2 regions of the Mycobacterium saskatchewanense genome follow, and region 2 is predicted to be linked to the other one. Evidence: predicted binding sites of a transcription regulator. Region 2 holds the regulator's gene; the other holds the start of a gene.
What was found. Region 2 encodes HspR, which represses chaperone genes until heat shock. Its sites were predicted from a motif close to ANNTGAGTNNNNNNNACTCANNT; they were not measured.

Region 1: lon (endopeptidase La) is a predicted target of HspR. The motif match lies at 1,758-1,780, and genes of this name have one in related genera.

The regions. Positions count from the first base shown of each region.
Region 1 covers NZ_AP022573.1:802,968-806,335, forward strand. Annotated here, with positions in the region: gene lon (endopeptidase La) at 1-1,745, opposite strand, end outside; gene G6N56_RS03605 (alpha-hydroxy acid oxidase) at 1,921-3,183, opposite strand; gene G6N56_RS03610 (DUF1810 domain-containing protein) at 3,220-3,368, shown strand, end outside.
Region 2 covers NZ_AP022573.1:4,296,325-4,299,692, reverse strand. Annotated here, with positions in the region: gene dnaK (molecular chaperone DnaK) at 1-135, shown strand, start outside; gene grpE (nucleotide exchange factor GrpE) at 132-773, shown strand; gene dnaJ (molecular chaperone DnaJ) at 827-2,005, shown strand; gene G6N56_RS20220 (heat shock protein transcriptional repressor HspR) at 2,005-2,400, shown strand; gene G6N56_RS20215 (aldose 1-epimerase) at 2,405-3,295, opposite strand; gene G6N56_RS20210 (FAD-binding oxidoreductase) at 3,299-3,368, opposite strand, start outside.

The DNA.
Region 1 (3,368 bases), 2.5 Mb from region 2:
TCGGCCGATTCGGGGGTGAACCGCGGGCGGCCCAGGTAGCCGACCAGGTCGGGCTCGTCGACCGTGATCGGTCCGGCACCGTCCGCCAACTTGGTGGTCACCTTGCGCAGCGCCTTGGCCAGCAGCCGCTCGAACTGCCGCACTCCTGGCTCGCGGGTGTAGTCCGCGGCGATCTTGCGCAGGGCGGCGTCGGTGACGACGACCTCGTCGTCGGTCAGCGCCGCCCGCTCCCGCTGCCGCGGCAGCAGGTAGTCCCGGGCGATGGCGACCTTGTCGTCCTCGGTGTAGCCGTCGATCTGCACGAGCTCCATGCGGTCCAGCAGCGCCGACGGGATGTTCTCGATGACGTTCGCGGTGGCCAGGAACACGACGTCGGACAGGTCGAGGTCCAGATCCAGGTAGTGGTCGCGGAACGTGTGGTTCTGCGCGGGGTCCAGAACCTCGAGCAGGGCGGCCGACGGGTCGCCGCGGTAGTCCGAACCGACCTTGTCGATCTCGTCGAGCAGCACGACGGGGTTCATCGTTCCCGCCTCGCCGACCGCGCGCACGATCCGGCCCGGCAGCGCGCCCACGTAGGTGCGCCGATGCCCGCGGATTTCTGCCTCGTCGCGCACGCCGCCCAGGGCCACGCGCACGAACTTGCGGCCCAGCGCCCGGGCCACGCTCTCACCCAGCGACGTCTTGCCGACCCCGGGGGGACCGGCCAGGACCATCACCGCACCTGAGCCGCGACCGCCGACGACCTGCAGCCCGCGCTGCGCGCGTCGGGTGCGCACGGCCAGGTATTCGACGATCCGGTCCTTGACGTCGTCCAGCCCGTGGTGGTCGGCGTCGAGGACCTCGCGCGCGGCCTTCAGGTCGGTCGAGTCCTCGGTCCGCACGTTCCACGGCAGGTCGAGCACGGTGTCCAGCCACGTGCGGATCCAGCCGCTCTCGGGGCTCTGGTCACTGGAGCGTTCCAGCTTCCCGACCTCGCGCAGCGCCGCCTCCCGCACCTTGTCGGGCAGGTCGGCCGCCTCGACGCGGGCCCGATAGTCCTCGGAACCGTCCGGTTCGCCCTCACCGAGCTCCTTGCGGATCGCGGCCAGCTGCTGGCGCAGCAGGAATTCCTTCTGCGTCTTCTCCATGCCCTCGCGGACGTCCTCGGCGATCTTGTCGTTGACCTCGACCTCGGCCAAGTGATCGCTGGTCCAGTCGATCAGCGCCCGCAGCCGCTCGGCGACGTCGGTGGTTTCCAGCAGCTGCCGCTTCTGCGCGCTGCTGAGGTAGGACGCGTAGCCGGAAGTGTCCGCCAGCGCCGACGGGTCGGTCAGGCCGTTGACGTAGTCGACGATCTCCCAGGCCTCGCGCCGCTGCAGCATGGCCAGCAGCAGCTTGCGGTACTCCGCGGCCAGCGCCTTGACCTCGTCGGTCGGCACCGTGTCGGCGACCTCGGTCACCTCCACCCACAGCGCCGCACCGGGACCCGACGCTCCCGCGCCGATCTGCGCCCGGCGCTCGCCGCGCACGACGGCAGCGGTGCCGCCGCCCGGCATACGCCCGACCTGCAGGATCTTCGCGATCACGCCGTGCGTGGGGTAGCGGTCGTCCAGGCGGGGCGCGATGAGCAGCTGCCCCGATTCGCTGGCCTTTGCGGCGTCGATCGCCGCCCGCGCTGCGTCGTCGAGCGCGATCGGGACCACCATCCCGGGCAGCACGATGGTGTCGGTAACAAACAGCACCGGCACCGATTTGGCTTCAGCCATCAGTCCTCCAAAAGTTGAGTCTGATGCGCTTAACCTAGCCGGACGCCGGTTTGTTCCCGTGCCGCCATCTCGGCAAGCCGCCGAAATTGCTTACATGGTCGTTCAGGCGGCGCCCTCACCGCAGCCCTGGCGGCAATCTCGTCCTCACCGGCGTGTCAGAGGCGTTATCGAGGCGTCATTCCGGCGGCGAAACGGGCCCCCATCGCCGCAGCTGCGTCACGTGCTTGGGCGTCAGCTCCTCGAGGCAGGTCACGCCGAGCAGCCGCATCGTGCGGATCACGCCCTCTTCGAGGATCTGGATCGCGCGGGTCACCCCCGCCTCGCCGCCGGCCATCAGCCCGTACAGGTATGCCCGCCCGACGAGCGTGAACCGCGCGCCCAGCGCGATCGCGGCCACGATGTCCGCCCCGGCCATGATGCCGGTGTCCAGCAAGATCTCGGTGTCCTTCCCGAGTTCACGAGCGACCGCCGGCAACAGGTGGAACGGCACCGGCGCCCGGTCCAGCTGACGACCGCCGTGGTTCGACAGGACGATGCCGTCGACGCCGCGCTCGACGACGGCGCGGGCATCCTCCAGCGTCTGGATCCCCTTGACGACGAGCTTGCCGGGCCAGTGGGACTTGATCCATTCGAGGTCGTCGAAGGTGACACTGGGGTCGAACATCGTGCTCAGGTATTCGGCGACGGTGCCCGGCCAGCGGTCCAGGGACGCGAACGACAGCGGTTCGGTGGTCAACAGGTCGAACCACCACTTCGGGTGCGGCACGGCGTCGAGCACGGTGCGCAGCGTGAGGGCGGGCGGGATCGTCATGCCGTTGCGGTTGTCGCGCAGCCGCGCCCCGCCGGACGGGACGTCGACCGTGACCAGCAGGGTGTCGAAGCCGGCGGCCGCCGCGCGCTGCACGAGCGCGATCGACCGGTCGCGGTCGCGCCACATGTACATCTGAAACCACTTCCTGCCCTGCGGTACCGCGGTCACCAGGTCTTCGATCGCGGTGGTCCCCAGGGTGGACAGCGAGAACGGGATCCCGGCCCGGGCCGCCGCGGCTGCGCCGGCGATCTCGCCCTCGGTCTGCATCAGTCTGGTGAATCCCGTCGGCGCGATGCCGAACGGCAGGACGACCGGTTCGCCCAGGACGTTCCAGCCGGCGGTCACGTTGGTGACGTCACGAAGGATCGTCGGGTGAAATTCGATGTCCAGAAACGCCTGCCGGGCGCGCGCGATCGACAGCTCCTCCTCGGCGGCGCCGTCGGTGTAATCGAAGGCCGCCTTTGGGGTGCGGCGCTTGGCAATGCGGCGCAGGTCGTCGATGGTGTACGCGGCGTCGAGGCGGCGCTTGGTCGCGTCGAACTCGGGTCGCTTGAAGTGAATCAACGGCGCGAAGTCGCGCACCTTGGGCACTCGTCGTCTAACCGCCGCTGGTTGTCCAAAAGCCATATGAGGTTTAGAAGTCATATGTGCCACGGTAGTCACATGGAAAAGGCGGACGATCCCTTCGATTTGCGGCGCTTCACACAAGCGCAGGCCCCGGTCTACGACCGGGTGGTGGAAGAGTTGCGGGCGGGGCGCAAACGCAGTCACTGGATGTGGTTCGTCTTCCCGCAGCTGCGCGGCCTGGGCAG
Region 2 (3,368 bases):
GCGCTCGGCCAGGCCATCTACGAGGCCACCCAGGCCGAGGGTGCCCACGCCGGCGGCGCCGACGGCGGGCCGTCCGGCTCGGCCGACGACGTCGTGGACGCGGAGGTGGTCGACGACGACCGGGAGTCCAAGTGAGCGAAGCGAATCAGGAACAGGTAACTGTCACCGATAAGCGGCGCATCGACCCCCAGACGGGCGAGGTTCGGCAGGCCCCTTCCGGCGCTCAGCCGGAGGGGGGCCCGCCGGCCGGCAAGCCCAGCGAGGCGGGCGCAGAGGCGGGCACCAAGGTCGCCGAGCTGACCGCCGACCTGCAGCGGGTCCAGGCCGACTTCGCCAACTACCGCAAGCGGGCGCTGCGCGACCAGCAGGCGGCGGCGGACCGGGCCAAGGCCGCGGTCGTCAACGAATTGCTGGGCGTGCTCGACGATCTCGATCGCGCGCGCCGGCACGGCGACCTCGACTCCAGCCCGCTGAAGGCGGTGGCGGACAAGCTGATGAGCGTCGTGACCGGCCTCGGCCTCACGTCGTTCGGCGCCGAGGGCGAGGACTTCGACCCGGTACTGCACGAGGCCGTCCAGCACGAGGGCGATGGTGGCGAAGGGTCGCGGCCGGTGATCGGCACGGTCATGCGGCAGGGCTACAAGCTCGGCGAGCAGGTGCTGCGCCACGCGCTGGTCGCCGTCGTCGACACGGTTGGTGACGCCGGCGCGGCCACCGCGGCCGACACGAAACGGGGCGAATCGGACGATAAAGCCGGCAGCCCAGGTGACTAGACCACACAATCAGCACAACATGACAACAGAAAGGTGAGAGGGGGTGACGCGACATGGCCCAGCGTGAATGGGTCGAAAAGGACTTCTATAAGGAGCTGGGCGTCTCCTCCGACGCCAGCCCGGAGGAGATCAAGCGCGCCTACCGCAAGCTGGCGCGCGACCTGCACCCCGACGCCAACCCCGACAACCCCGCCGCGGGCGAACGGTTCAAGGCCGTGTCCGAGGCGCACAACGTGTTGTCGGACCCGGCCAAGCGCAAGGAGTACGACGAGACGCGTCGGCTGTTCGCCGGCGGCCGCTTCGGTGGCGGCCGCCGGTTCGACGGCGGTGGCGGCTTCGGCGGGTTCGGCGGTGACGGTGCCGAGTTCAACCTGAACGACCTGTTCGACGCCGCCGGGCGAAGCGGCGGGGCCAACATCGGCGACCTGTTCGGCGGCCTGTTCGGCCGGGGCGCCGGGACCCGTCCCAGCCGGCCGCGGCGCGGCAACGACCTGGAGACCGAGACACAGCTGGACTTCGTCGAGGCCGCCAAGGGTGTCGCGATGCCGCTGCGGCTGACCAGCCCGGCGCCGTGCACCAACTGTCACGGTAGTGGCGCGCGTCCGGGCACCAGCCCGAAGGTGTGCCCGAGCTGCAACGGTTCCGGCGTGATCAACCGCAATCAGGGTGCGTTCGGCTTCTCCGAACCGTGCACCGACTGCCGGGGCAGCGGCTCGATCATCGAGCACCCCTGCGACGAGTGCAAGGGCACCGGCGTGACCACCCGCACGCGCACCATCAACGTGCGCATTCCGCCCGGCGTCGAGGACGGGCAGCGCATCCGGCTGCCCGGTCAGGGCGAAGCCGGCCTGCGCGGTGCCCCGTCCGGCGACCTGTACGTGACGGTGCACGTCCGGCCCGACAAGGTCTTCGGCCGCGACGGTGACGACCTGACGGTGACCGTTCCGGTCAGCTTCACCGAATTGGCTTTGGGCACAACGCTTTCGGTGCCGACGCTGGACGGCAAGGTCGGGGTCCGGGTGCCCAAGGGCACCGCCGACGGCCGCATCCTGCGGGTCCGCGGCCGCGGCGTGCCCAAGCGCAGCGGGGGCAGCGGGGACCTGCTGGTCACCGTGAAGGTGGCGGTGCCGCCCAACGTGGAGGGCGCCGCGCAGGAGGCCCTGGAGGCCTACGCGGCCGCCGAGCGGGCCAGTGGTTTCGATCCGCGAGCGGGATGGGCGGGTAATCGCTGATGGCAGGGAACCGCAGAGACTCGGACCGGGAAGAGTCCCGCACCTTCCTGATTTCGGTGGCGGCGGAACTGGCCGGCATGCACGCGCAGACCCTGCGCACCTATGACCGCCTCGGCCTGGTCAGCCCGCGCCGCACTTCCGGTGGGGGACGGCGCTATTCGGAGCACGACGTCGACCTGCTGCGCGAGGTGCAGAGGCTGTCCCAGGACGAGGGCGTCAACCTGGCCGGCATCAAGCGCATCATCGAGCTGACCAATCAGGTCGAGGCGCTGCAGTCGCGGGTCAAGGAGCTGACCGAGGAGTTGGCGCAGGTGCGGGCCGCCCAGCGCCGCGACCTCGCGGTGGTGCCCAAGAGCACCGCGCTCGTCGTGTGGCAGCCGCGCCGCGCGCGCTAGGCGATCACACGCGGATCGAGAATTGGGTGATCGCCGGCTCGCCCGGCGGCGCGCACCGGTAGCCGCCCCGGCGCAACGCGTCGGTGGGCGCGGTCATCGGCTCGAAGCACACCAGGTCCTCGCCGGGCGGAGCGAAGATCTGCGTGGCGGGATACCCGCGATCGAAGTGGACCTCGAGGCGCCGGCCGCCGCCGGACACGGCGAACACCGCGCCCTCGTCGACCCCGTCGTAGGCGTCATCGAAAGCCTTGTCGCCCAAGGCTTCCCGCATGGGTTCCTGGGCTTGCGACTCGCCGGTGGGCAGGCCGCGCTCGTCGAGCCCCAGATGCCGCAGGGGCGGCGTCTCGATCACCCACTCACGGCGCGGCAGGCCGGGGAGTTGTAGGTACGGGTGAAACCCGAAGCACAGCGGCACGGCGTGTTCGCCCGTCGCGGTGATCGTGGTGCGAATGGTCAACGCCCGCTCCGCCAGTCGCACGGCCACCGTCAGCAGGTGCGAATAGGGGAAACTGGCCAGCAGTTGCGGGTCGGCCCCGAAGTCCAGCTCGGCGGTCAGCTCGTTGCCCGACTCCGCCGTCACCCGCCAGCCCGGGTAGGCGGCCAGCACGCCGTGAATCGGCAGCCCGTTGGGGTCCGCGCGGACCCCGTTGCGGCCCGGCGTCAGCTCCACCGTCACGCCCTGCGCGGTATACGTGTTGGCGCCCAGCCGATTCGCCCACGGGTAGAGGATCGGGATGCCCATCGTCTTGCCCGCCGTGCGGTAGGCGTCCAGCCCGCGGCGTTGCCCGAGCAGCTGCGCGCCGGCGTCGGTGAGCGAGGTGCCGATCATGCCCGCGGTCGGGACGAATTGCGCGGCCACCTCCGACGCCGGGTCGGTCAGCGTGACGACGTCCATTGCCTACCTCCACAGGGGGTCGTGCTGAATGTGTTCGGGCGGTGCACCTTTGGCGATCAGGGCGGCCTTGGTG